Regions from separate parts of the Lysinibacillus sp. JK80 genome, predicted to be linked through region 2. Evidence: riboswitches for the same ligand, from Rfam matches in the RefSeq annotation. Region 2 holds a riboswitch; each other region holds the start of a gene.
What was found. Region 2 has a riboswitch for thiamine pyrophosphate ahead of thiT (energy-coupled thiamine transporter ThiT). Riboswitches for the same ligand answer to the same signal wherever they lie in the genome.

Region 1: linked by a shared signal. The riboswitch ahead of HXV90_RS03720 (ABC transporter substrate-binding protein) and the one ahead of thiT (energy-coupled thiamine transporter ThiT) in region 2 are both predicted to bind thiamine pyrophosphate.
Region 3: linked by a shared signal. The riboswitch ahead of thiC (phosphomethylpyrimidine synthase ThiC) and the one ahead of thiT (energy-coupled thiamine transporter ThiT) in region 2 are both predicted to bind thiamine pyrophosphate.
Region 4: linked by a shared signal. The riboswitch ahead of thiM (hydroxyethylthiazole kinase) and the one ahead of thiT (energy-coupled thiamine transporter ThiT) in region 2 are both predicted to bind thiamine pyrophosphate.

What each region holds. Positions count from the first base shown of each region.
Region 1 covers NZ_CP058997.1:710,690-718,215, forward strand. The annotation lists gene parC (DNA topoisomerase IV subunit A) at 1-1,663, shown strand, start outside; TPP riboswitch at 1,772-1,882, shown strand; gene HXV90_RS03720 (ABC transporter substrate-binding protein) at 2,036-3,031, shown strand; gene HXV90_RS03725 (thiamine-binding protein) at 3,033-3,323, shown strand; gene HXV90_RS03730 (ABC transporter permease) at 3,323-4,096, shown strand; gene HXV90_RS03735 (ABC transporter ATP-binding protein) at 4,071-4,820, shown strand; gene HXV90_RS03740 (TatD family hydrolase) at 4,810-5,559, shown strand; gene HXV90_RS03745 (hypothetical protein) at 5,586-5,762, opposite strand; gene HXV90_RS03750 (solute symporter family protein) at 5,860-7,404, opposite strand; gene HXV90_RS03755 (DUF485 domain-containing protein) at 7,413-7,526, opposite strand, start outside.
Region 2 covers NZ_CP058997.1:3,943,849-3,951,374, forward strand. The annotation lists gene HXV90_RS19835 (aminopeptidase) at 1-859, shown strand, start outside; gene HXV90_RS19840 (hypothetical protein) at 1,000-1,134, shown strand; gene HXV90_RS19845 (beta-class carbonic anhydrase) at 1,315-1,878, shown strand; gene HXV90_RS19850 (GNAT family N-acetyltransferase) at 1,951-2,538, opposite strand; gene HXV90_RS19855 (polyphosphate kinase 2 family protein) at 2,698-3,522, opposite strand; gene HXV90_RS19860 (hypothetical protein) at 3,722-4,435, shown strand; gene map (type I methionyl aminopeptidase) at 4,465-5,220, opposite strand; gene thiT (energy-coupled thiamine transporter ThiT) at 5,383-5,943, opposite strand; TPP riboswitch at 6,077-6,184, opposite strand; gene HXV90_RS19875 (magnetosome magnetite crystal formation protein family) at 6,310-6,633, shown strand; gene HXV90_RS19880 (hypothetical protein) at 6,689-6,811, shown strand; gene HXV90_RS19885 (AAA family ATPase) at 6,849-7,526, opposite strand, start outside.
Region 3 covers NZ_CP058997.1:2,846,683-2,854,208, forward strand. The annotation lists gene HXV90_RS14335 (response regulator transcription factor) at 56-1,510, shown strand; gene HXV90_RS14340 (catalase) at 1,798-3,303, shown strand; gene thiC (phosphomethylpyrimidine synthase ThiC) at 3,427-5,205, opposite strand; TPP riboswitch at 5,346-5,460, opposite strand; gene HXV90_RS14350 (AEC family transporter) at 5,521-6,450, opposite strand; gene HXV90_RS14355 (methyl-accepting chemotaxis protein) at 6,561-7,526, opposite strand, start outside.
Region 4 covers NZ_CP058997.1:3,353,454-3,360,979, reverse strand. The annotation lists gene HXV90_RS16875 (cysteine desulfurase family protein) at 1-503, shown strand, start outside; gene thiI (tRNA uracil 4-sulfurtransferase ThiI) at 504-1,712, shown strand; gene HXV90_RS16865 (alpha/beta-type small acid-soluble spore protein) at 1,858-2,076, shown strand; gene thiE (thiamine phosphate synthase) at 2,147-2,791, opposite strand; gene thiD (bifunctional hydroxymethylpyrimidine kinase/phosphomethylpyrimidine kinase) at 2,781-3,605, opposite strand; gene thiM (hydroxyethylthiazole kinase) at 3,593-4,360, opposite strand; TPP riboswitch at 4,444-4,541, opposite strand; gene mbcS (acyl-CoA synthetase MbcS) at 4,732-6,315, shown strand; gene sppA (signal peptide peptidase SppA) at 6,502-7,515, shown strand.

The DNA.
Region 1 (7,526 bases), 1.4 Mb from region 2:
CACTGAGTTACCATATGATGTAAATAAAGCGAATCTTGTGAAAAAAATTGATGAGCAACGTGTAGATAAACGACTAGAAGGCATTGCAGAAATTCGTGATGAATCAGACCGTACAGGCTTACGTGTCGTAATTGAGCTGAAAAAGGATGTACCAGGACAAGGAATTTTACAGTACTTGTTTAAAACAACTGATTTACAGGTAGCTTATAATTTTAATATGATTGCCATTCATAACCGTCGTCCAACGATGATGACATTGCCATTATTGCTAGATGCGTATATTGCCCATCAAAAAGAAGTGGTAACAAACCGTTCCATTTATGATTTACAAAAGGCAAAGGATCGTTCTCATATTGTAGATGGATTAATTAAAGCTCTTTCCATTTTAGATGAAGTCATTGCGACGATCCGTTCTTCTAATGATAAGAAGGATGCGAAGCTTAATTTACAAGCAAAGTTTGATTTTACAGAGGTACAAGCAGAGGCCATTGTAAGCCTGCAATTATATCGTTTAACGAATACGGATATTACAGAGCTACGTCAGGAACAGGACGAGTTAAATAAGCTAATTGCGAAGCTAGAGGGGATTCTACAAAGTGAAGCAAAGCTAGTGCGTGTTATTAAACAAGAGTTACTAGATATTAAGAAACGCTTTACAGAACCTCGTCGCTCGAAGATTGAGCAAGAAATTGAAGAAATCAAAATTACATTGGATGTCCTTGTGCCAAGTGAAGAGGTTGTCGTAACAGTAACGAAGGATGGTTATATTAAACGTACATCCACACGTTCTCATGCCGCTTCAAACGGGCAAGATTTTGCCATGAAGGATTCAGATTATTTATTGTATGAAGCAAATTTAAATACTCAGCACCATCTACTGCTTTTCACAAATCGAGGCAATTATATTTATCAGCCTGTTCATGAGCTGCCTGATATACGCTGGAAGGATCTCGGCCAGCATATTTCAAGTATTGTACCAACAGGGGAAGATGAATCGATTATTGCGGTTTATGGTTTCGAAACATTTGACCAGCCAAATACGTATGTCTTCACAGCCACAAAAGATGGCCAAATTAAGCGCTCACCACTCGCAGACTATGCGGTAACGCGTTATTCAAAGCCAATTAAAACGATGAATGTCAAGGCTGGTGATGCGATGATCTATGCATCATTTGTGACTGATGACGTGGAGCTGATGCTCACAACAGATACAGCCTATGCGATTCGTTTCCCAATGGAGGAACTACCTGTGACAGGTGTGAAAACAGGTGGTGTGAAAGGGATCACACTAAAAGATGGAGAAGCCTTAGTTGGCGTCAATGTATTACAGCCAGATGTTACCCACTATGTAGTGATTGTGACACAGCGTGGGGCCGTGAAGAAAATGAATGTCGCTGAAGTTGAAGTAGCAAGTCGTGCAAAACGTGGACTAAAAGTATTAACAGAGTTAAAAGCAAACCCTCACCGAATTGTGGCAGTTGTTCAAGCAACAGACGAGGAGCAGGTTGTGATTGAAACTGAAAAAGGTGTTCAAGAGATGATTGACGTACAAGCATTGTCTCGTGCGGATCGCCATTCCAATGGTTCATTTAAAGTGGATATTGCAACAGATGGAGCAATTTCTCATGTTGTAACAGCCAAAAAAGAACAGAAACCAAGCTAATAGCATGCCCAGCCTCTTAGGAGCGCTGGGCTTTAAGCTCTATTCAAAAATAGCACCTTGTCATTTAAGTGAAACTATGGGTATAATAATCATCGAAAAGTTCATAGCGAAAGAATGTAGGGGGGCTAGTAATTGCTAGCTGAGATTGTGTCCGGTAGACGCTGACCCTTTGAACCTGATTTGGCTCGTACCAGCGTAGGGAACATCTATTCAAAAAGCAAAGTTTTGAAGATTGATTGCAATACGTCTGGGAGGAATCCTAGGCGTTTTTTTATGTTTTCAAGCAACAGCTTGCCAACATTGTATACGCTTTCTTCTGGTGACAACATTCATTCATGAACACTTTCATATTACAAACTGGGAGGCTTTCGCATGAAAAAATGGTTTTTTATTTTATTGGCAGCACTATTGACATTAGTAGGCTGTAGTGACAAGGATGACAAGCAGGCTGCAGACAAGCTGAAAAAGGTGTCTGTGGTACTGGATTGGACGCCGAATACAAATCATACAGGACTATATGTTGCCAAAAAACTCGGTTATTTTGAGGAACAGGGTTTAGATGTTGATATTATTATGCCTGGTGAGGCGGGCGCAGATCAGCTTGTTGCTTCTGGAAAGGCGGATTTTGGCGTGAGCTATCAGGAAGGCATAACACAGGCACGAGTACAGGATGTGCCGCTGGTCTCCATCGCAGCAATTATACAGCATAATACATCTGGCTTTGCTTCTATTGCTTCGAAGGGCATTACATCGCCAAAGGATTTTGAAGGTAAAACCTATGGTGGTTGGGGCGCGCCATTAGAGCAAGCCGTTTTACAATCACTCATGCAAAAAGAAAAGGCAGATATTAATAAGCTAGATATCGTCAATGCAGGCGATTTAGATTTCTTCACAATGATGGAAAAAGATATTGATTTTGCTTGGATTTATTATGCATGGACAGGAATTGAAGCTGAGCTGCGTGGGGAAAAGATCAATATGCTATATCTTACAGATTATAGTGATCAATTAGATTATTATACGCCAGTTTTAGCTACAAATGAAAAAATGATACAGGACAATCCTGATGTTGTTAAAGCCTTTGTGGCAGCTGCATCGAAGGGCTATGAATACGCAATTGAAAACCCAAGTGAAGCGGCTGATATTTTAATCGAAGCAGCTCCTGATTTAGATAAAGCGTTGGTGCAAAAAAGTCAGGAATGGCTGGCCGATAAATACCAGGACGATGCCAAGCAATGGGGAGAGCAAAAGCTTTCGGTGTGGGAAAATTACGCGAAATGGATGTCTAGCAATCAAGTATTAGAGGGCGAATTTGATGCGAAAAAAGCCTTTACTAATGATTTCTTACCTAAAAAGGAGGCCAAATAAGATGGCAAATTCATTAATCAGTGTACAAATCATTCCGAAGACAGAGAAATATGAAGATGTTATACCATATGTCGATGCAGCAATTGCGGTGATCGATGCTTCTGGGGTGAAATATGAGGTACATCCATTGGAAACAACGATGGAGGGTGAGCTTTCAACATTGCTCCAAATCATTGAAAAAATGAATGAGAAGATGATTGAACTTGGTGCCATTAATGTCATTACACAAGTGAAAATTTTATATCAGCCAACGGGTATTACGATGGAGACATTAACGGGGAAATATCAGTAATGAAACGTGCATTACAGAAGGGAAGGACGATAATTTTTATCGCCTTCCTCTTGTTCATATGGGAACTAATCGTGCGGTTTGCTGAAGTTCCTCATTGGTTATTACCCGCACCAAGTAGTATTTTGTCGGAGGCCATTCAGTCGTATCAAACCTTTCTACCACATGCATTCGCTACAGTACAATTAGCTCTACTAGGTTTGGCCATTGGCATCGCTTGTGGGCTAACGGTGGCAGTAGTGTTGCATCGATTTACATTTATTCGAGAACTGTTTTATCCAATTCTTATTATGTCCCAGAATGTTCCTATTCTAGTCTTGGCACCGCTCCTTATTATTTGGTTTGGATTTGGGTTATTACCGAAGCTTATCATTATCTGTCTTGTGTGCTTTTTCCCGATTGTCATTGCAACGATGGATGGATTTAGACAAACAGCTCCAGAATTAAAGCATTATTTTGCCATGGTTGGTGCTACAAAGGCACAAACCTTTTGGAAGCTGGAATGGCCTTATGCCTATCCTGCTATTTTCTCAGGCATTAAAATTGCGGCTACATATAGTGTGATGGGGGCTGTGATTGCGGAGTGGCTTGGTGCAAAAAAGGGTATTGGTGTTTACATGACCCTAGCCCAGTCCTCCTTCCGTACAGATCGCGTATTTGTGGCAATTTTTGCGATTGTTCTCTTGAGCTTACTATTGTTTAGTGGTATTCGTTTAATTGAAAAATTCATGGTGAAGGGAAGAGGCTATCATGCTCAGCATTCAAAACATCGCTAAATCCTTCGATGCGCTCAAAGTCCTTGATCAACTTTCTTTTGATGTCAAGGATGGCGAGTTTGTGGCCATCGTTGGTCCTTCAGGCAGTGGTAAAAGCACACTTTTTCAATTAATTGGTGGTGTTTCGCCAATTGATCAAGGAGCCATTTTATTAAATGGAGAGGATATCCAACGAAAAAAAGGAACGATTGGCTATATGCCACAGCAGCCATGTCTATTACCCTGGCGTACAATAATAGAAAATGTCACGCTTGTAGAGGAATTACAACATAAATCAAATGTTGAACGTGCCAAGGAATGGTTAGAAAAGGTTGGTCTTGCCTCTTTTATCCATGCCTATCCGAACGAACTGTCTGGAGGCATGCAGCAGCGTGTGTCCTTTATTCGAGCAATGGTCAGTGATAAGCCGATTTTATGCTTAGACGAACCATTTTCTGCGTTGGATGAATTTACTCGACTGGAAATGCAAGCATGGCTTTTATCTATCTGGGAGGAGTACCGCAAATCCATTCTATTTGTTACACATAGTATTGAGGAAGCTCTCTTTTTAGCAGATCGCATACTTGTTTTAACCAAACGTCCAGCTACCGTTAAAAAGGAAATCATCGTGCCGTTTGAAAGACCTCGGAAAGAGGAAATTCGACATTCTGCAGCATTCACAGCGTTAAAGCAACAATTATTTATGTATTTACAGGAGGAAAAGGGTGATATGTATGTTGATTGATGCGCATATTCATTTGGATCAGTACACCGATGAGGAAATTCCTTCCTTATTAGAAGAAGTGAAAGCTGTAATCGCGGTTAGTATGCAACTTTCCTCTTGTGAAAGAACGTTGCGTTTATCGAATAGCTATCAGCAAGTAAAGGCTGCTTTTGGCTTTCATCCTGAACAGCCTTTACTAAGTCCAAATGATGAGACAGCTTTATTTGATTGGATTCGTTCGCATCAGAATGATATGGTTGCTATTGGTGAGGTGGGTCTACCTTATTATTTAAAACAAGAGCAAGCGATTGATGAACGTCCCTATGTGGCTCTATTAGAGCGTTTTGTTGTATTGGCGAAGGAACTGGACAAGCCAATTGTGTTACACGCAGTATATGAGGACGCCCATATTGTGTGTGATTTGCTGGAAAAGCATCAGCTTCACGAAGCCCATTTTCATTGGTTTAAAGGGGATGAAGCTATTGTGAAGCGCATGATAGAGCGTGGTTATTTTATTTCCATTACGCCAGATTGCTTGTACGAAGAGGAAATTCAACAGCTAATTCATGCTTATCCCATTGAACTAATGATGGTAGAAACGGATGGTCCTTGGCCGTTTGAGGGACCGTTTACGAAGAAGCGTACATCTCCATGGATGATGCACTCAACGATTGAGGTGATTGCCTCCATCAAAAGGCTATCAACACAGGAAGTGGCCAAAATTATTACGCAAAACACGAAAACATTTTATCGGCTTTAATAAGAAAAAGCAGTATAGGGTACGAGTTATTCGTCCTTATACTGCTTTTTATATTTCGTATAATCATGCTCTAATTTTTCGTTTTTTGTTTTCGTTAGACGTTCATGTGTACTAAAAGAGATAGATTGTCTATTTTTTTCAACATCTTTACCAACTGTGCGTTTAATGTGCATCCGCTTCTTTTTAGCTTTAGATTGTGACATGAGCATCGCCTCCAATTCATTTTTAATTCTATAGTAGCGAATAGGGAAGAAAAAGTAAAACCTCGTAAGCAAGATACTTACGAGGCTGTCGAGTGTATTAGTGAGATACGTCCTGTACAGAAATACCTGTGTTTGCTTTAACGTCAACTTCACGATACTTCGCATCATCTGTTTCTTTAGAAAGTAATGTGCCGATGAAACCACCAAGGAAACCAAGTGGTACAGAGATTAAGGCTGGGTTCGTTAACATAATTAAAGGATCACCAACGAAAATTGCCTTACCTTCAACTGGATTCCAAACGTTTGGAGACATAGCAACCAATACTAACGCAGAGATTAAACCTGTTAACATCGCAGTAACAGCACCCGCTGTATTAAAGCGTTTCCAATAAATTGTGTAGATGATAACTGGAAGGTTAGCAGATCCTGCGATACAGAATGCTAAAGATACTAAGAATGCAACGTTTAATGTTTGTGCTCCAAGTGCTAATAGGATAGAAATAACAGCGATTGTAATCGAACCGATACGAGCTGCAAGAACTTGCTCTTTTTCTGTAATTTTACCCTTTTTGATAATTTGTCCATAAATATCATGAGATAGGGCAGATGCACCAGAAAGTACAAGACCTGCTACTACCGCTAAAATTGTTGCGAATGCTACTGCACAAACGAATGAGAATAGAATGTCGCCACCAAGTGCTTCTGCAAGAAGTGGGGCAGCCATGTTACCAGCAGCGTTTGCTGCGATAATATCTTCTTTCCCAACGAATGCTGCTGCACCGAAGCCTAAGAAAATTGTTAGAACGTAGAAGATACCTACGATCCAAGTAGCCCAAATAACAGATGAACGAGCTGTTTTCGCGTCTTTTACTGTGAAGAAACGCATTAAGATATGTGGAAGACCCGCAGTACCTAATACTAACGCAATTAACATAGAGATTGTATCAAGTCCATTTGTATATTTAAGACCTGGGTTTAAATAAGCAGCTCCACTGTCAGTAACCGTTGTCATTTCTTTAAACATTGTAGAGATACTGAAGCCGAACTCTTTTAATACTAAGAACGAAATAATAACTGTACCCAACATTAAAAGACAAGCTTTAATAATTTGTACCCAAGATGTTGCTGTCATACCACCGAATAGTACGTAAGTTGTCATCATGAATCCTACGATTAATACGGCGATCCAATAGTCGATTCCTAAAAGTAATTGAATAAGTGCTCCTGCACCAACTAGTTGTGCAATCATGTAGAATAAAACAATTGTAATAGTGCTTAAAGCAGCTGTTCCACGGACTTTGGCGTTATCAAAACGCGCTGTAATCATGTCAGCTAATGTAAATTTCCCAAGGTTACGTAATGGCTCAGCAACGATATATAATACCACTAAGTAAGCTACTAAATAACCAATAGAGAAGAAGAATCCATCAAATCCAAATAATGCTACAGCACCAGCGATACCCAAGAAGGATGCTGCTGATAAGTAGTCACCAGCGATAGCTAGTCCATTTTGCCAGCCTGTTAAGCCACCACCAGCAGTATAGAAATCACTTGCTGAAGATGTACGTTTAGATGCCCACCATGTAATAACTAATGTTAAACCAACAATGGCTACGAAGAAGAATATGGCTGTAAGACTCATTCCGTTACTCATCGGCGGCCACCTCCGTTCTCGTATTCAGCGATAATCGCTTTTGCTTCTCTATCGAAGCTGTTTGCTTTTGCTACATATAAATGACATAACCCCCATGTCATGATGAAAAG
Region 2 (7,526 bases):
CCAAGCACTTGCCAACTATTATCAATGGTTACAAGCAGATAAGTTTAGCTGGTCTGTCATTGCTGCTCCATCTAAAGCTTGGGCAGCAAAGGTTTTTCCTCACCTTCCAGAAGAACAGCAAATGGATGCATTATGGGAAGCTATCTTTGCAGCCACACGTATAGACGTTGAAAATCCTGTTGAAGCTTGGCATACACATGATCAGGAATTACATAGAAAAGCTGATTATTTAAATGCAAAGCAATTTAAGTCACTGCACTATACTGCACCAGGCACAGATCTAACAATTGAGCTGCCTCCACACCATGTGTGGACAGGGGGTAGTAGTATAAGTACTCAAGGCCAAACATTTATGGCCAATATGCCAACTGAAGAAATTTTTACAGCACCGTTAAAAACAGGTGTTAATGGTTATGTATCAAGCACTAAGCCTTTAAGCTATGGTGGCAATATTATAGATAATTTCACACTAACATTTAAAGATGGTCGAATCATTGACGTCAAGGCGGAGCAAGGCCAAGAAATTTTAGCTTCTCTTATTGAAACAGATGAAGGTTCTCATTACCTTGGTGAGATAGCATTAGTACCACATCAATCACCTATTTCACAATCCGACCTATTATTTTACAATACATTGTTTGATGAAAATGCATCCAATCATTTTGCCATTGGTAGTGCATATGCTTTTTGCATTGAGGGCGGCAAAGAAATGACTTCTGAGGAACTAAGCGCGCATGGTCTCAATCAAAGCTTGACACATGTAGACTTTATGATTGGTTCTACCAAAATGAATATAGATGGAATAACACATGATGATCAAATAGACCCAATATTCCGTGATGGAAATTGGGCATTCTAAATAATCCATTCCTACTAATAGTATTCTAGGCTAAGTATGTTAAGGTTGTCATAAATTATCCTTAGATTTTCCTAGTAACCTATTGTATAATTGTTTTAGGGAATTTTAGTAGATCATTTAAGTAGAGAGGAGCTCTAATAATGTTCATTACAACTGTTCTTGGCTTTTCAGCAGTTTTATTAATTTCAACGGGATTCTTCATCCACTACCTACAAGTTGGTTTAGATAGCAAGTCTTCAGTAACTGTAGATCCAAAGCCAAACGAAAAATTTTAATGTGTAAAAAACAGCTACTATTTATAGGTAGCTGTTTTTTTATAGCTTACATGTTATTTCATCTACTAAATCGTATGAAACTGCTCCTTTATTGTAAAAATTATCTGAATAAAGTCTTTATTGTTTGCATATTGAAAATTTTGCTCTACAATATTTTTTGTAAGGAAGGGAGCAATATTCATGACAATGTTACAAGATATTCTAGAATTTAACAAAGAGTTTGTACAAGAAAAAAAATATGAGCCATTCATCACTACGAAATATCCTGATAAACGTATTGTTGTTTTATCTTGTATGGATACTCGTCTTGTAGAGCTTTTACCAAAAGCGATGAATTTGCGTAATGGCGATGTAAAAATAGTGAAAAGTGCTGGTGCGTTAGTGAGCCATCCTTTCGGTGCAGTTATGCGTAGTTTATTAGTTGCTGTCTACGGCCTACAAGCTGATGAAGTGTATGTTGTTGGACATTATGACTGTGGTATGAGTGCGGTTGATCCTGACGCCATGCTTAGCGAAATGGTACAACGAGGCATCGATCCAGAAACAATCAAAATGTTGGAATATTCTGGTTTTGATTTGAAAGAATTTTTACGAGGTTTCGGTGATGTAGCAACAAGTGTTAAGAAAAGTGTCGATACAATTCGTAATCATCCATTAATGGTAAAAGACGTACCTGTTCATGGTTTAATAATTGATCCAAATACAGGTCATCTAGATTTAATTGAAGATGGAAATAAACAATAAAATTATTTCTTCATACATTCATAAAAGAGCAAGTGCCTATCCTCTCTATGTGGAAGATAGGCACTTATTTTTCTATTCATCCTCTAAACGTGCATACATATAGTGATCTACCCAATGACCATTGATATACAGTAGCTTTCTTAGCAGACCCTCCTGCTGAAATCCAGCCTTCTCTAATACACGCATGGAGGCATTATTTTGTGTCGATACGTAGGCCTCTACACGATGTAGACCAATTTGTTCAAATGCAAATCGGACCACCATATTCACAGCTTCTGTGACAATGCCCTTTCCAACATAAATCTCATCCATCGCATAGCCAACAAATGCACTCGAGTACGGTAAGCGTTTGACAGCATAAAGTGCAATATGCCCTATTAGATTATTTGTACTATGCTCAAAAATACCAAAAGTAAATTCACGCTTAGACTCCATTAAATAGAGACTTTCTTGAATTTTTTTGTATTGAGCATCGACTGTATAGTATTCAGGTCTTTGCAGTGGCTCGTATATAGACCAAAAGTATTTATTACGGCTTACGAGACCCGTTAAACTTCGTGCATCTTTTTCTTGGAATGTGCGGATGTAGCATTTTTCCCCCTTTATTGTTACCACATTCCCACCCTTTTTTCTTAATAGATTCCAAATTTTAAGCACCATTTCTCCACACTAGCCTTCCAATAAAAATCAATACGTTTCTCTTTGTTTCATTGGCTACAAGCCATAATTGCAAACCCTATTTAATTTCATTGTATGTAAAAAAACAGGCTGCTACAACCAAAACATCTTATGTCTTATTGTCATAGCAGCACAAATCAATTATTTAGTTTTTTGTTCTTTCTTTTTCTCGTTTACTATTTCTAAGCTGGAGGAATCAGCTTCCTCTAGTTGAGTATTGTCTAACACATTTGTTAAATGAAGACCACGTCTTTGAGCCTCTCGTTCAATGTGTGCAATAGTTTCCTGTAGCACCTGAACACGTGCATACTTTTTGTCATCTCCAGCGACTAAGACCCATGGTGCATCTTTTTTATCTGTCTTTTCAAACATCGCATTTGCTGCTTCAATATACTGAGGTGTTTTATCTCGATTGCGCCAATCCTCGGCTGTTAACTTCCAAGATTTATAAGGGTTTTGTTCACGTTCTTTAAAGCGTTTTAATTGCTCCTCATCTGAAACATGAAGCCAGAACTTAATAATTATGTAATCTCCAGCAGTTAAAATCTTCTCGAAATTATTAATTTCTTCATAAGCACGAGACCATTCATCCTTTGTTGCGAATCCTTCGATGCGTTCTACTAGTACGCGGCCATACCACGAGCGATCAAAAATAGCGATTTGCCCATGTTGAGGCAATTTTCTCCAAAATCGTTGTAAATAATTGTAGCGTAATTCATGAGCTTGAGGAGCAGAAATAGGATGTACAACATAACCGCGGGGATCGACACGTTCGATTAATCGTTTAATAGCGCCACCTTTACCAGCTGCATCCATTCCTTCAAATACCAAAATCAAGCCAATCTTGTTTTTTAATAAAAATTGTTGTGCGTTCAACATTTCATATTGGAGTACTTTTAATTTCTTTTTATACATCTTTTTGTCTAGTTCAACAGTTAGATCTAGATTTTTCAAATTTTGTGTCATGAAACTTCACTCCTTTTATTTGGCTATTCTTATTGTACTAAAGAAATATATGGATGCCTATCAGACATGGTAAATTGTAGGTATTAATAGTAAAACAACACGATACATTGTTGGAAATTTCCGTTATAATAAAAAAAGTGACAGTACTATACTTATTTGTCTTTTCCCTATACAATCTAACACGAAGGGAGAGGAAAACATGCCTCGGTTTATCTTGATGACAATCTCTTATCTTGTCTCAATCATCCTAACCTTTTCATCCTTTTTCGTGAACATCAACGGTCAATCTTCGCTAGAAATCGCTAATCGTTTTTCTGTTGTATTTGCACCAGTTAGTGTAAGTCATGTAATTTGGATTATCATTTATTTTTTACTCGGTTATTGGTTAGTTATGAACATGAAAAAGACAACTTTGAAACAGTCTGCGCTTTTTAGTTGCATAAATATATTACAAGCATTGACGATATATGTCTGGCACCATGAGTTATTTATTGTTTCTCTTGGCATTACATTACTCTTAGTCTTGTATTTGTTTATGTTGTATAATACGTACCCTCTTCAGGACAAATCCTTGTTTGGTCGTATTCCTTTCTCTATTTATTTAGCATGGATGACATTTATTTTTATCACAAATACAAGCTTTACGTTAACGGCTTATGGTTGGAACGGCTTTGGTCTTAGTACGCCTCTTTGGGCAGTGATTTTACTTACTTTAGGAGGAGCCATTGCGCTACATATCCGTTTCCATCACTTTGATGTTATGTATCCAAGTGTTTTTATTTGGGCTTATATTGGAATCGCCATACATAATGGTTTTGATGAGCTACTTGTCACTACAGCCGCTTTATTTTTATGCGGTGTTCTCTTTGTTGGCATTTTATTTATTAAAAAAAATCCTGCCTACCAAAAATAAATTGGTTAGCAGGATTTTTTCATTACATCCTATTCTTCGTCTAATGACGTTAAGATAATTGGTTTATCTTTTGTTACAATGACTGAATGTTCGATTTGAGCTACAAGTGATTTATCAGGCGTCACGAATGTCCAGCCATCACCTGCTTCGACGATATGCTCTGCCTTTGCTGAGATAAATGGCTCAACCGCAAGGACCATACCTTCTTTCATAATAGTAGAATCCCATGCATCGTAATAATTTAAAATATGATTTGGTTCATCATGTAAAGATTGACCTAAGCCATGACCTGTTAAATTCATAATAACAGTTAACCCATTAACATTTGCCTCGCGCTCAACAGCTTTGCCAATTTGATTTAATTTAGATCCAGCCTTTACCTTTGTCATTGCTCGATCAAAGGCACTTTTAGCAACACGGCAAAGTTTTTCTTTGTCCTCATAGCCATCACCCACAACAAATGAAATACCTGTGTCAGCAAAATAGCCATTTAAAGAGCCTGAAACATCAATATTTACGATATCTCCCTCTTGAATAACACGCTTTCCTGGAATACCATGTGCTACTTCTTCATTGACGCTAATACATGTATACCCTGGAAAATCATATTCTCCCTTTGGTCCTGAAATAGCGCCAGCCTCTGCAAACATGCGACCAGCAATTTCATCAAGCTCAAGTGTTGTAACACCTGGTTTTGTGGCAGCTTTCATTGCTTCGCGAATTTCAGCACAAATGCGTCCTATTTTTTTAAAAGCTTCAATCTCTTCTTGCGTTTTTACAATCATGTATAACGTCCCTTTCATCTAATATCTATTCTTTAATATAACATAACTTTTTATGCGTATAACGATAAACGCTTTAAATATTGTATGCTTTCCTACTTTGCAAAGTGCTAAAAGAGTTATTCACGACAAAAAAGTCCCTCCACTCATGTGAAGGGACTAGCATTAAGCTTTTCTTTGCATTAATTGGGGAGCGGCTGTGAATAAAAGAACACCAACGATAGCCGTTAAAATGGTTGCTGGTAGCATATATGTACCATTGTAGATGATGGAATAGATCCATGCATTTTGGTCACCCGCATATTCGGCAAAAAATACAGCACCAGCAATTGTATGTGCTGTGTATCGTAAGAAGCCTGCAAAAACGGTACCTATGATTATATAAAGTGCCATTTTTGTTTTGTTCATATGTTTAGCAGCGTCTAACACTGGTCCACGTACAACCGCCGCTAATCCTACAACAGTAAAAGCAACGCCATAATCTAGTAATCCTTGTAGCCAGTGCACGATATAAGAACCAAACATTGTTTGCATAACACCCACAAGTAGTCCCGTAGTAAGACCAGCTACTAAGCCCCAGCGAAATGCTATTAACATAATCGGTACCATAACAAGACTAACTGAGCCGCCTTGTGCCCATACTTTAAAGGAAACCTGATCCAGTACGAGACCTATCGCTGCAAAAATCGCAATCTCCACTAGCATTAATAGTCTTTTTTTGTCCATACATATTCTCTCCTTTGTTCCGATGTAGGATACAAGAGCAGGAATAGAAAAGCGCTGATATGTCTCTTTCTGACACCTTTTTCCTTTAAGGACGAAAAAAAGATGTCAGGACAGAGCCTCACATCGTACAAGTGTCGGTTTCTATCCACATCCCTACGCAAGCGTTAACTTACAGGTTCGAAGAGTCAAGGCATTACGTGCCCAGTCTCAGCTGACATCATCAGCTCCCCTTGTGGTCGTTACATCTGAATTTATTTGAACACTCTCATTGTACGCAAAGGATTGAAGGATTACAACCTTCCATACATCATTTTTTTGAAACTTTGCTGTTTTTCATGCGTAAATATTTAAAAAGGAGGTACAACTATGGAGAATCAAAAAATTTTAGCTGCCTTTAGTTATCTTAGTATTTTCTTCGCCCCTTTTATCGTTCCATTAATTGTATATTTCGTGACAAAAGACAGTGATGTAAAAAGCCATTCGATTCGTGCACTTGTCTCTCATTTAATACCCTTTGTTTTTGGCATTCTATTCTTTGTTGTCTTTGTTTTTTCTACATTTAGTTTAGATCCAACCTCCAGTAACAAGACAGTGATGATTATTTGGTTTGCTTCATTCGCCATCTATGCTCTCGTCTCACTCGGTATTGTGATTTGGAATATAATTCAGGCTGTTCGTGTTATCCGTTAATGTTTTATTTTTAAGTGAAACAGGTAGTAGTAATTGTAAAAGGAGCTGTTTTGGGATGAAAGTATCAAACGTTGTAAAAACTGCCGTTAAGTTAGCACCTATTGTTATTCCTATCGTAAAAAAAGTAATGGCTGCAAAAAAGGGCACAACGCCTACAACCACAACTCGAAAAAAATAAAACGAAGGCGTATTCCTTTTAGAAATACGCCTTCGTTTTATTTCACTTCAAAATGGGTTTGACTATGGCCATTTAATGTTTTTTCCACATGTAAAACTGCTGGCATCGCAGATTTCAATTCAGGTACATGCGAAATAACGCCAATCATACGACCAGAATCCTGCAAATCAATTAATGTATCGATTGCTTTATTTAGTGATTCCTCATCAAGCGAGCCAAAGCCCTCATCAATAAACATCGTTTCAATATGAATATTACCTTGGTAGCTTTGAATCACATCTGCCATCCCCAATGCAAGGCTCAACGAAGCATTAAACTTTTCGCCACCTGATAAAGTTTTGACATCTCGTAATTGATCTGTATAAGCATCATAAACATCAAGACCAAGGCCACTTTGCTTCGCATGCTTTTCTAATCTATCTGAACGTCTAAGCTCAAATTGACCGTTTGATAAATGATACAGACGTATATTTGCGGCTTCTGTAATTTGATCTAAGTAGTTAATTTGTATATAACGCTCAAAGGATAGCTTTTTCGAATTTTGTCCATTTAATAATCCATAGAGCTCCTTTACTCTTCCTGCTTCTTGTTCAAGTAAATGAAGCTCTTTCGCTATTTCTTCCACCCTTTCACTAAAGCCTTGGCATGCTTGTATAAAGCCATTCATCTGTTGCAAACGTTTAAATGCTTCCTCATAGGAAATTCGCTGCTGTTC
Region 3 (7,526 bases), 1.1 Mb from region 2:
TTAATATAACCGTACTTTTATATGAAACTAGAATATTTTAAGAAGGGCTGATGGTATGAAGCTGTTATTAATTGATCGCGATCCAACCGACCTAGCAGGAATAAAGTGGTTTTTACATACATATTTCCCTGGAGATGTTTTTATTGAAATGTGCACAAGTATTTCAGAGGTGTCTCATAGCATTAAACAATTTGAACCTGATGCCATACTGTTAAATATCGATATATTCCCTAATAATCGCTTAGCAGCTCTTTATCGCGATATACAAAAGCTTTCTGGTGCCATTTTAGCAATGACAACTGAGCCATTATTTAAAAATGCTTTGAAGGCAATTGATTTACAAGTTGCTCATCTTTTTGTGAAGCCTATTGATTTAGAGCTATTAAAGAAAAAACTCACAACCATTTCTCTTCGCACACCACAGATTACAGAAGATGCTCAAGAGACTACAAACGATTCCTTTTATAATCAATTATTTTTAGATAATAAATCAAGTTCAATTGAGACAACATTACATTTCACAATGATTGAACCCGAGCATACTGAAACCTTCAATAAGCTTTACAATTGGCTTCAACAAACACCGATTCACTTTCATATGAAAACCTATCCTCTATCTAATAGAATCGTATGTCTTTTTCAAACAAATGATATAAGGATTGTGGAAAAAGATGTACGTACACTTATGAAGGAATGGCGTTTGATTAGTAATAGTTCTTTAAATATCGGCATATATGATGGAACACCTACAACCATTAAAACTATGTATACATTAACAAAGCGTGCACTACATCAAAGTTTTTATGAGGGCTTTGGCCATATTTTTTATGCGAGCAAACAATATGAAACTCAGCCCTTTGATCCCTTATTGACACCAGAAGAGCAACAATTACTAATAAGTAGTTTGGAAGATGGAAACCTAGAGGCCGTTAAAACATTTTTATATCGGCTTTCTAATGAAGGCATATATTATGAGCAAGACGATTTACGCATTCATTTGACGAGTGTCTTAGCACAAATTAGACGCTTTATGCTGAAATATAAATTACATGAAAAAGCGGTTATCGAACAACACTACCGTCAGCTATTTCATTTAATCATTGAGCATCCTATATTTTATACGATACTCAATGGGATTATTTCTTTCACGCAGACATTAATTGAGTTAGCAAGGGAAGCTCGAATAGAGAAACGAGCTGATTATGTTGAACTAGCTATAGAAATAATTGATCAACAATTTAAAGATAGCGCACTGTCTCTTCCCTTTGTCGCTCATAAGCTTGGAATAAGCCCCAATTATTTAAGTACAATTTTCTCAAGAAAACAAGGCTTGCCATTTAAGCGCTATTTACAGCAAGTAAGAATTCATCATGCCACAAAAATGCTGCGAGAAACAGATTTTGCTATTAGCGAAATCGCTCATTTAAACGGTTTTGATGATCCAAATTATTTCATAAAATTATTTAAGCAACAAATTGGTATTACGCCTAACCGATATAGAAAAAATTAAAAGATTAATTTTCAATTAGTTGATTTTATTTTCAATAAAGATTTTATCATGATGTCATTATCTTGATCTTAATATGACAATTATCTATAAAATTGAGATTAAATAAAATAAATTTAAGTTAAAAACTATGTATAAACCCTATGTCTAGCGCATATATTTATAGTTTATACTTAAATATAAAAATTCTTTAACGATAATTATTATAATGTACTAGCAATTCTATTTTATATTTGTTATAGTTATAGACGAAGAGTTTGACTCACATTTTTTTCAGGAGGTAAACTAATATGACAAACGCAAATGATCGTAGCCGTCGCTTTACAACAGCAGGTGGTGCTCCAGTAGTAAGTAACCATGACTCTATGTCAGCAGGTCCACGTGGCCCTCTTTTACTTCAGGATGTATGGTTAGTTGAAAAACTAGCAAATTTCAACCGTGAAGTAATTCCAGAACGTCGTATGCACGCAAAGGGCTCAGGTGCATTTGGTACTTTTACTGTAACGCATGATATTTCACAATATACTAAAGCGAAAATCTTCTCAGAGATCGGCAAGAAAACTGAAATGTTCGCACGTTTCTCTACAGTAGCGGGTGAGCGTGGTGCAGCAGATGCAGAGCGAGATATTCGTGGCTTCGCCCTTAAATTCTATACAGAAGATGGAAACTGGGATTTAGTAGGGAACAATACACCTGTATTCTTCTTCCGTGACCCGTTACACTTTACAGATTTAAACCATGTGGTAAAACGGGACCCACGTACAAATATGAAAAATGTCAACTCTAACTGGGATTTCTGGACTTCATTACCTGAAGCACTTCACCAAGTGACAATTGTTATGTCTGACCGTGGTATTCCAGCTGGTTACCGTAATATGCACGGATTTGGTTCTCATACGTATAGCTTTATCAATACTAATAATGAACGTGTTTGGGTTAAATTCCACTTCCGTACAGAGCAAGGCATTAAGAACTTAACTGGTGCCGAGGCTAATGAGATTATTGGTCAAGACCGCGAATCTTCACAACGTGATTTATATGAAGCAATTGAAAAAGGCGATTTCCCTAAATGGAAAATGTACATTCAGGTAATGACAGAGGAACAAGCTCGTGAGCTACCATACAACCCATTTGATTTAACAAAGGTATGGTATAAAAAAGACTTCCCATTAATTCCTGTAGGTGAATTCGAGTTAAACAAAAATCCAGACAACTACTTTGCAGAAGTTGAACAAGCTGCATTCGCACCATCTAACATTGTTCCTGGCATCAGCTTCTCACCAGATAAAATGTTACAAGGTCGTATCTTTGCATATGCGGATGCCCAACGCTATCGTCTTGGTGTAAACCACTATATGCTTCCTGTCAACGCACCAAAATGTCCATTCCGTACTTTCCACCGAGATGGAGCAATGCGCTTTGATGGCAATCTTGGTTCGACATTAAGCTATGAACCAAATAGCTATGGTGAGTGGGAGCATAATTTAGACCATAAAGAGCCTGAATTACGTATTGATGGTCATGCAGGTATTCATGATTTCCGTGAAGACGATAATAATTACTTTGAACAACCAGGTAAACTATTCCGTCTATTGACTTCGGAAGAGCAGCAACGCTTATTTGAAAATACCGCGAACGATATGGCTTCTGTTGAAGAATTCATCAAACGCCGTCACATCCTTCACTGCTATCTAGCTGACCCAGCATATGGTGAAGGTGTCGCTAAAGCGATGGGTCTTTCCTTAGAAGGTATGGACCTTACAAATCCATATGTAAAACAACCAACAAACGTTTAATATTCCACTTTATTATTGATATCCAAATCCAACTTTCACTCCATGTGAATCCACTATTCACATGGAGTTTTTTTATTAAGAAAAGGCCTATGTCTATTTTTTTGACATAAGCCTTTTCTTTCATTATTGGTAAATTTGACTGCCTGCTTTTTTAAACTCCTCAGCCTTTTCTTTCATACCTTGATGGATCGCTTCAGTCGTATTCAAATCCTTATCTTTCGCATAATTACGAATATCCTGTGAAATTCTCATGCTACAGAATTTAGGTCCACACATAGAACAAAAGTGTGCTGTTTTTGCTCCCTCTGCTGGCAGTGTCTCATCATGATATTCCACTGCACGCTCGGGATCTAGTGACAGATTGAATTGATCACGCCAACGGAACTCAAAGCGCGCTTTAGACAGTGCATCGTCTCGTTGTTGTGCACCTGGATGACCTTTTGCTAAATCAGCAGCATGTGCAGCAATTTTATAAGTGATAACGCCCACACGAACGTCCTCGCGATTCGGTAAACCAAGATGCTCTTTCGGTGTCACATAACAAAGCATCGCTGTACCAAACCAGCCAATCATGGCTGCCCCAATGGCTGATGTAATGTGGTCATAACCTGGAGCAATATCTGTTGTGAGTGGTCCTAATGTATAGAAGGGAGCTTCCTTACAAACCTCTAATTGCTTGTCCATGTTTTCTTTAATCAAATGCATTGGTACATGACCTGGTCCCTCAACCATTACCTGAACATCATGCTGCCAAGCAATCTGTGTTAGCTCGCCTAGTGTTTCAAGCTCTGCAAATTGTGCCTCATCATTGGCATCTGCAATTGAGCCTGGGCGTAAACCATCACCTAAGGAAAAAGCAACATCATAGGCTTTCATAATTTCACAGATTTCCTCAAAGTGTGTATACAGGAAATTCTCTTGATGATGATATAAACACCACTGTGCCATTATAGAGCCACCTCGAGATACAATACCTGTCACACGATTTGCTGTTAGTGGTACATAGCGTAAAAGGACACCTGCATGAATGGTGAAGTAATCCACACCCTGCTCAGCTTGTTCAATGAGAGTATCACGATAAACCTCCCACGTTAAATCCTCTGCTACACCATTTACCTTTTCTAAAGCCTGATAAATTGGCACTGTTCCCACTGGCACTGCCGCATTTCGAATAATCCATTCTCTAGTTGTATGAATATGTTTACCAGTCGATAAATCCATAATATTATCTGCGCCCCATCGAGTTGCCCAGGTCATTTTCTCAACTTCTTCTGCAATGGAAGAAGATACAGCAGAATTCCCGATATTCGCATTGATCTTTACATGAAAATTACGCCCAATAATCATTGGCTCTGCCTCAGGGTGATTAATATTAGAAGGCATTATAGCACGCCCAGCTGCAATTTCTGAACGTACAAATTCAGGATCCATATTTTCACGAATCGCTACAAACTCCATTTCAGGCGTTATAATTCCCTTTCGTGCATAGTGAAGCTGTGTCACATTTTTACCTTTTTTAGCACGCAAAGGCTTTCTCGCCAACTCAGGGAAGACATTTTCTTGAATACGCGGGTCATCAACATGACGAAAGCCATTATCCTCCGGTTTAATGGAGCGTCCCTCATATGCTTCTACATCCCCTCGCTCTTGAATCCATGCATTTCGTAAGGCAGGTAAACCTTTCGTAATATCTACTTGGTAGGCTGGATCTGTATAGGGCCCACTCGTATCATATACTCGAATAGGAGCATTTTCTTCATTTCCAAAACTGCCTGTTGTCGGACTTAATGCAATTTCTCGCATAGGTACTAGAATATCTGGGCGTGATCCTTCCACATATACTTTTTTGCTTCCTTCAAAGCTGGACATAATGGTAATATTCTTTTCACTAATTGCTGACATGAGCTACTTCTCTCCCTTAAATTTATTTTGATATAAGGACCGATTCTAGCTCACCCCAACAATCCAAAAAATAAAGGCCGAATCCAAAATAATTATTTGGATCCGGCCACGAATGTAAAGGTCTATTGATTGCATACTCTGCAATAGCTTCTTAACTTTCCCACGCTGGTATGAGCCAGATCAGGTCCAAAGGGTCAAGAAACTTCGTAGCGTTTCCCTCTCAGCCTGACTCATCAGACTCCCCTAGTTAATACTATTTAGTTTGATGCTAGTGTAGCAGATAATACTAAGAGATGGAAGCTATTTTTTATCTTACTAGGTAAATAATACTTCTGCAAAATAGATCACAATGGTTACAGTTATACAGCTTACAATGGTTGAAAATAAAACAGCTTGCGCGGCTGTTGCTGATTCTACATCATATTCCAATGCTAGACTAGAACTATTGCGGGATGTTGGAAAAGCACTAGCTATAAACAGTGATTGTGCGACGACTCCATCTAATCCCAATATATAAATAATGGCCAATGCAACAGATGGTCCAATAATTAATCGCGTCAAACAGCTGATAAAGACGGTTTTATTAAACATTGATTTCATCTCTAATTGTGATAATTGCGCACCTAAAGTAATTAGAGCCACAGCAATAAATCCATCTGCCACATGTTCTACTGGTATTTTGATAAACTGTGGAATACCGATATCAAAATAATTCATAGCGACACCTATAATAAGCGCATGAATAATAGGCATTTTAAAGAAATCCTTGATGATTGTCATACCTGACTTTGTAGAAGAAATTAAATTGTATAAACCATATGTATACGTAGTCATATTTTGAAAGATTACGAGCATGACCTGAATGGCTACTCCAATAGGTTGCGTGGCAAATATCATTTGAGCCACTGGAATACCGTAATTACCCGAGTTAATGAGCACAACACTATTTTTAAAGACAGCTGCCTCTGTTCTAGCTAAACCTAACCCTTTTGCCATAAAGTGACTGAGTATCATTTGACTACCGATAAAGAGTACAATAAATAATCCGACCTCTCCCAGTACAGTTAATTCCACATGTGTTTCATATAAATTTACAAAAACAGCTGCTGGCATAAAGCAATATGTAATAAGCTGAGACAATGCTTTTAAATTAAAGCGAAATTTCTTTTGTAGTATAGCGCCTATTACAAGTAACACTAAAATAGGTACAACAATTTGAAAGAAAATCATTCCGAGATATATCATATCAATGTCCCCCTTCCAGTGTTAATAGTAGTGTTGAATTCCTTCTAGGTCAATTTCTCCGGCTTTCACCATAAAGAAGACTGCCTCTATATTGAAGGCAGCCTTTCTTTTTAAGCAAGCTTAAATCGGTTTACAACTTCTTGTAGCTCGTTTGAAATATCGTTCATATTTTGAATAGACTCTGCTACTTTTTGTAATTCTACTTGTTGATCCATTGCAGAAGCACTTACTTGTTCCGCAGAGGCTGCTGTTTGCTCTGAAATAGCCGAAATACTTTGGATAGCCATGATTGCCTGATTTTTATGCTCTAACATGCTAGATAGTTTATTCATTAAATCACTAATAGAATTTGCAATTGAACCCGACAAATCACTGCTATCTTTAAATGCTAGTTGCGTGCTTTGTACGGACTCATTTTGAGATTGCATTAAATCTGCATTAGATGCAATCACAGCAACCGTCTGCTGAGAATTTTCAAGAATACTTTCTACTGTACTCTTAATAATTTCTGTTTCATTCTTAGATTGTTCTGCTAGCTTTCTAACTTCCTCTGCAACTACAGCAAATCCTTTACCATGTTCACCAGCACGTGCAGCCTCAATACTTGCATTTAAAGCTAGCAGATTAGTCTGCTCGGTAATGCTTTGAATCGAAGCAATAATCTGATTAATATTGGCAATATTAGAAGCTAATGATTCCATTTGCTGCTGGATACGCCCATTCATTTCATTTGTCTCCATATTACGTTCTCTTAAACTTTCAACCTCATGCAATCCTTTTTCCGTTGTTACACCTGTTTTATGAGATAGCTCATCCATTTCATTAGAAAGAGCCGTAATAGCATCAATCTGATCTGATAAATCCATCATTCGATAATTTGTTTCTTCTGTATCCTCTGATTGCTTCGAAGCTCCTTGTGCAATCTCGTTGATAGCTACGGAAACCTCCTGACTAGAAGCAACTACCTCATTAAATGCCTCATTTACCTGATTAGAAGATTGGTTCAATAACCTCGCGGAATTTAGTACAGTTTGAATCGCACTATTGGTTTTATCTAACATATTATTATAGGCCAC
Region 4 (7,526 bases), 590 kb from region 2:
GTAAACCCATAAGATGGCAGCCCTTTGCTCTTGGTGGAGGTCAGGAATTTGGTATGCGTAGTGGTACTGTAGCAGTTCCGCAAGCTGTTGCTTTAGCGAAAGCGGCTCGACTTGCTGTTGAAACAATGAACGAACGCACAAATAAATACCGTCAATGGCACGATGAAATCCGAACTCAGCTAGAAAGTTATGGCGAAGCAGTCCATGTTTTATCAACCCCACAGGGAGCTGCGCATATTGTGTCATTTAGTGTTCGTGATTTAAAAGGGGAAGTCATTATTAATGCTATGCAAAAACGTGGTGTCATTGTGTCGACATCAAGTGCATGTTCTTCCAAGCAAACGAAAACAAGTCATGTTGTCGAGGCGCTTCACCTTGATGAGCATTATAAAAAAGGCGTGATTCGCCTTAGCTTTGGCGCACATAACACAATAGAAGATATAGAAAACTTTAAACAAGTACTAGCAGAAGTAATGTTGGAACTCAAAGGAGAAAATAAGTAAATGATTTGGAAAGAAATTTTAATTAGATATGGTGAGCTTTCTACAAAAGGTCGCAACAAAATGGATTTTATCCGCCGTTTACGTGAAAATATTCGTCATGCCTTTGCAGATTTAGGACAACTGCATATTCGCACAGAACGTGACCGTATGTTTATTGCCATAGAAGACGAAGCACAAATGCAAATGCTAATTACAGGTTTACCTAAAATTTTTGGTATTCAATCATTTAGCCCTGTCGCTGCATGCGAAAAAGATATGGACAGTATGAAAAAGCTCGCTATCACTATTATGGAGACATTTAAAGATGAGCCACATACATTTAAAGTAGAGGTAAAACGTACTGATAAAACATTTCCTTTAGAATCTCATGCCATCCAACGTGAGATCGGTGGCTATGTTTTACCACAATTTCAAAATTTATCTGTTAAAGTGAAGCAGCCTGATATTGAGCTACGTGTAGAAGTTCGCCATGATGCAACTTATATGATGGCACAAGTCATTCCTGGTGCAGGTGGAATGCCTGTAGGATCAAATGGCAAGTCTTTATTAATGCTATCTGGCGGTATTGATAGCCCTGTCGCAGGTTATTTAATGATGAAGCGTGGTGTGCGATTAGAGGCAATTCACTTCTTTAGTCCACCTTATACAAGCCAAAATTCATTGGAAAAAGTTAAGGTGCTTGCCAATGAATTAACAAAATTTGGTGCTAGTATTCGCTTGCATGTCATTCCTTTTACTGAAATACAAGTTCTTATTAAAGAAAAAGTACCTTCTAATGTATCGATGACGACAACACGCCGAATGATGTTGAAGGTTGCTGATCAGGTGCGTGAGGAAATTGGTGCACTTGCTATTGTAACGGGCGAAAGTCTTGGACAGGTGGCGAGTCAAACGCTTGAAAGTTTAACAGCAATAAACGCAGTAACAAATACACCTATCCTTCGTCCGCTGATTTCAACTGATAAATTAGAGATTATTGATATTGCAGAAAAAATCGGCACATACGAAACATCTATTCAGCCATTTGAAGATTGCTGCACGATTTTTACACCAGCAAGTCCAAAAACAAAACCGAAGCTTGAAAAGGTTGAGCATTATGAAAGCTTCTCTGACTTTGATGAATTGATCGAGCGAGCAGTGAAGAATCGCGAGGTCTATATTTTCCCTAAGAAAGAAGAACAACAAGATAAATTTGCAGATCTACTATAAGGATTCAAAAGCCGTCTCAAAGCCCATTTTGAGACGGCTTTTTTGTATGGATATTGTTATTCCAATAGAGGTACAATTTACCTCTAAATTTTTTGTATTAAAAATCTAATATCGCACATTCTATATTCACAAGGAGGTGAGAAACATGGCTTCAAACAACAACCGTAGTTCAAACCAGCTTGCAGTACCTGGTGTACAACAAGCACTAGATCAAATGAAATACGAAATTGCACAAGAATTTGGTGTTCAATTAGGAGCTGAAGCTTCAGCTCGTGCCAACGGTTCCGTTGGTGGTGAAATCACTAAACGTCTTGTACAAATGGCAGAATCTCAATTAAAAGGTATGCCAAACAACAACCAATAAATGCTGATTAAGCATTTATAAACTTAAAACCAGTGACCGTAAAAGGCACTGGTTTTAGTTTGTTTATTGATCATTTATTTATACGAGATAGGGATCTAAATGTAGCTACTGTATGATCAACATCTTTGCTTTGACAAATAGCTGAAATAACAGCAACACCATCAACCCCCGTTTGAAATACAGAATGAGCATTTGTGAAATTAATTCCACCGATTGCTACAATTGGTAATTCAGGATGTAATGAATGAGCCTCCTGTAAAAAAGATGTACCACATGGTGGTTGTGCATCACTTTTAGAGGATGTTGGAAAGATTGGACCGATACCAACATAATCAGCTTGATGGTTAATAGCTATTTGCAATTCTTCCCCGCAATGGACAGATACACCAAGAATCATGTTCCCGATTCTTTTACGTGCTACACTTACAGGTAAATCATCTTGTCCGATATGAACACCATCAGCTCCTAGTCGTATCGCTAGATCAACATCGTCATTAATAATAAAGGGCACTTTATAATGATGACATAATTTTTGACATTGGCGTGCAAATTGTTCATAGGCAAGTCCAGTTAACGCGTGAGGACCTTTTTCACGAAATTGAAACATTGTAATGCCTGCTTGCAAGGCTTTTTCTAGGATATAGATGGGTTGTTCTTGAGAAGGAACATTGCTCGTACCCATAATAAAATAAAGCTCCAAATCCTCACGTTTCATGAATAATCACCTCACAGCCTTCCTTATACTGTTGATAAGCAAAATGATTAGTGGGTCCATGACCATTTCCAATCGATAAATCATACATAATAGCTAATTGGATAAATTTTTTAGCTTCTATAATGGCATTTTCCAGAGCAAATCCTTGTCCAAGAAAAGCAGTAAGTGCTGCGGAAAATGTACATCCAGTACCATGCGTATTTTTTGTTTGGATTCGTGGAGACTGCAAAGAAAAAGAACGTCCATTTTTGCAAAATACATAATCAATGGCATAAAGTGGATCTGCTAAATGACCACCTTTAATGATGACACATTGTACACCTAGCTGTAACAAGCTTTGAGCTACTTCTTTCATATCTTCAAAATGATGAATAGATCTCCCAGTAAGTGTCTCTGCCTCGGGTATATTGGGCGTAACAACCGTAGCAAGTGGTAATAAAGTTGAGCGTAAGGCATCGATAGCTTCTTGCTGTAATAGGCTTTCCCCACCTTTTGCAATCATCACCGGATCAACAATCAGTGGAATGTTTAGCTCCCTGATCTTGTGTGCAATTGCTTTGATAATTTCTGAGGAATAAAGCATTCCTGTTTTAATCGCAGCGATTGGAAAATCTTCTACTAAGGCCTCGAATTGTTTTTTTATAAAGGAAACGTCAATAGGGTAAACACCTGTTACACCCAAAGTATTTTGAGCAGTTAGAGCAGTAATAACAGAAGTACCAAACACTTCTAATTCCTGAAATGTTTTTAAATCAGCCTGTATACCCGCGCCACCACCACTATCTGAGCCAGCGATTGTTGTTACAATATGCATGAAGCTGCACCATCCTTTGATAAGCGATGTATAGCATTGAGTAAGGCTATTTGAAAATCACCAATGTCTGCAGTAAATGCGGATGCCAGTACACCTGCTTTTTTATAGTAAGTAAGTGTTTCTGTTAATTGTTGGTAAGGATTATGGCTTACACTATAGGCTGCGCTACAAATTGCGCTAAGTAAACAACCTGTACCCGTTACTTCCGTCATTTGTGGATGACCACCAGCGATCCATTGGCTATGCTTGCCATCAGTTATAAAATCGCGTTCTCCTGTGACAATAACAATGCATTGATAGCGTTGAGCCAATGATGTGGCTTCTAATTCCATAGCGATAGTGCCATGACCACTATCGACACCCTTTTGTTGCCAATTTACACCAACTATTGCTGCTAGCTCGCCGAGATTACAGCGAATCACGGCAAAGTGTATGTTTTCAAGTAAGTATCTTACGGTTTCCTTACGATAAGTTGTGGCTCCAACTCCGACAGGATCTAAAATAACAGGAATACCAAGTTTATTGGCTTTTTCACCTGCTAATAACATGGCACTTTTTGTGCGATCATTAAGTGTTCCAATATTAATTAATAATGCTTGAGCAATGGCCACCATCTCCTCTACCTCTTGGTAGTCATCGGCCATTACTGGTGAAGCACCTATCGCTAATAAACCATTTGCTTGAAAATTTGCCACTACATAATTGGTTATACAATGGATAAGTGGTTGCTGTTGACGAATTGTTTGAAAAATCATTGTAGTCCTCCTTTAGGGATGGACGTAAGCATGCAAAAAAGGCTCTTTTTGTGTAAAAATGCACGAAAAGAGCCTTTCATCTGAAAACGATGTTTATTGCTCCCTACGTCAGTATTAACTAACAGGTTCAAAGGGTCAGGTTTTACCTTCTCAACTCTTACGAGTCCCCCTGCAATCTTGCTTTTAGTTGACCAAAATGTACCATACTTTTCATTTGTATTCAATAGCAAGTTTTCCTATAGATAAAATGTGACCGATGCCATATAGGAGGGTATGATAGTTGTCATGACTTTACCGAAATTAAGCACAAACCATTGAAAATGCTGAAAAAAGAGTTTTATAATGTGTCATAACAAAAGGGGGCAATTGCCATGAAAAGACAAGATTTAGTTGCACCAGAATGGTATAACATAGTAGAGGAAATTGAAAAATATGCTCAGGATGCAGCCAAAAATGCTTTAATCATTTATGAAGAAAACCAAGACATCCAATGTATTACATATGCACATTTATTGGAAAAAGCAAATCAAGCAGCACATGTATTCACCAAGCAAGGTTTAAAGAAAGGTGATGTCATTTTAGTAATGGTACCACGTTCGGTTGAAGCATATATTGTGTATATTGCTGCATTGAAAGCGGGTTTAACTATTATTCCAAGTTCTGAGATGTTAAGAACAAAGGATATTGAGTATCGAATTCATCATGCAAATGCTAAAGCAGTTATTGCATTTGAACCCTATATTGAACAGTTCGATAAAGTGGGGAATTTACAAGACATACTGCAATTTGTCATAGGGAATGCACATGAACCTTGGCAGAACATACTTGAAAAAATGAATAATCAACCTACAACCTACATAAATCCTATCCCAACAAAAAGCACAGACAATGCATTTTTAGCCTATACAAGCGGAACAACAGGAAATCCAAAAGCAGCAGTGCATACGCATAGTTGGGGCTATGCTCATTTACGAACAACAGCACCACATTGGTTGGGTGTACAAGAAAATGATATTGTTTGGGCGACTGCAGCACCAGGGTGGCAAAAATGGATTTGGAGTCCATTTCTAGCTACTTTAGGCAGTGGTGCTACTGCATTTGTCTACAAAGGTAAATTTGAAGCAGCTTCTTATTTAGCATTGCTTGAGAGATTCAAAATCAATGTACTATGCTGTACACCAACTGAATATCGTTTTATGGCAGCGCTTGAAAATTTACATGAATATGATTTAAGTGCAATTCGCCAAGCTGTATCAGCTGGTGAGCCATTAAATAGTGAGGTTATAAGAGTATTCTTGGAAACATTCAAATTACAAGTGCGAGATGGCTATGGACAAACGGAAAATACATTATTGGTAGGCACAATGGTAGGGATGGAAGCGAGAGTTGGCTCTATGGGAAAACCTACTCCTGGCAACACTGTTGAAATTATTAATGATTTGGGCAAACCTGTTACAATCGGAGAAGTTGGTGATATTGCTGTTCATCGCGAAACGCCAGCACTCTTTAAAAAATATTTAAATGATCCTGAACGTACAAATTTACAGTTTCGTGGGGATTGGTATATTACAGGAGATCGTGCCTATAAAGATGAAGATGGCTACTTTTGGTTTGACGGACGAGGAGACGATGTTATTATATCCTCAGGCTATACAATTGGCCCTTTTGAAGTAGAGGATGCTTTAATGAAACATCCAACTGTAAAAGAGGCTGCTGTTATAGCGAGCCCTGATAAAGTAAGAGGAAATATTGTCAAAGCATTTATTGTTCTGCGCAATGGTGAAAAAGGTGATGGAGCGCTTATTCAAACACTCCAAAGTCATGTTAAATCATTGACCGCTCCTTATAAATATCCACGTACTATTGAATTTGTAGAGGAACTACCAAAAACATCTTCTGGGAAAATTAGACGTGTCGAATTACGGCAACAAGAAATCAAACACCTCCAATTATAATCATTTCCTAGGAAATAATGTCGAAAATCAAAGTTCATCAAAGGTATGGACTTTGATTTTTTTATTTTTTTTAGGTAAGGTAATATGAGGAAATACATAGCTTAAAGCTTTTTGTGTTTAATTATTGCAAAAAAATGAAACAAATTGGCAAGTCATACGTATTACGTGTTGAGGAGGCGGAAAGACATGAATGTAAAAAGGTGGGTTGCTTTAGTAGTGGCTGGTGTTCTTTTACTATTTTCGTTAGGAATTAATACCATTTTTGCGCTATTTAAAGCAGATTTCCTAGGTAATTTTGATAGCTTGATGGCAGGTAATAGCTTAGATGTATATGAAAATGTCATTGAAGGGGAGAATTTTGATAAGCGAATTGCTTATTTAAAGGTAGATGGAACGATTCAAGATATCGGCTCAAGTACATTGTGGCAACCAGTTGCCTATGATCATCAATTTTTCTTAGAACAATTGGATAATATTTTATATGATGAGTCCATACAGGGTGTTGTTTTAAGCGTTAATTCACCAGGTGGTGGTGTAAAGGAATCTGCAGATATCTATAAAAAGCTACTAAAAATAAAAGAAGAACGACAAATTCCAATTTATGTATCAATGGATTCTATGGCAGCTTCAGGTGGTTATTATATTTCTGCACCAGCAGATAAAATATTTGCCCATCGTGATACAATAACAGGCTCTATTGGTGTCATCATGCAATCAATTAACTATCAAGAGCTGGCTGAAAAAGTAGGAGTCAAATTTGAAACGTTTAAATCGGGAGAGCATAAAGATATGCTAAGTCCAATGCGTGAAGTGACAGCAGAGGAACGTGCAATGATGCAAGATATGATTAATGAAACGTACGAAGAATTTGTAGATATTGTAGAACAGGGACGTAATATGTCTGAAGCAGAAGTGAAGAAGGTTGCAGATGGTCGTATTCTTGGCGGTACAAAAGCACTTGAAGCAGGGTTAATTGATGAAATTGGTGATGAAGAAGCGGCCATTGCAGCTCTTCGTGAGGATTATGGACTTGAAGATGCGGCTTTATTTGAGTATTCATACGATATGGGTGGCTGGCAATCATACGTAGGTATGAAAATTGGCTCCATGTTCGGTCCCTCCGCCGAAGAAAAAATGCTAATGAAAATCATGACGGACTATAGCGCTCCGAAAATGATGTATCTATATGGGGAATACTAAGGGGGGAGCAC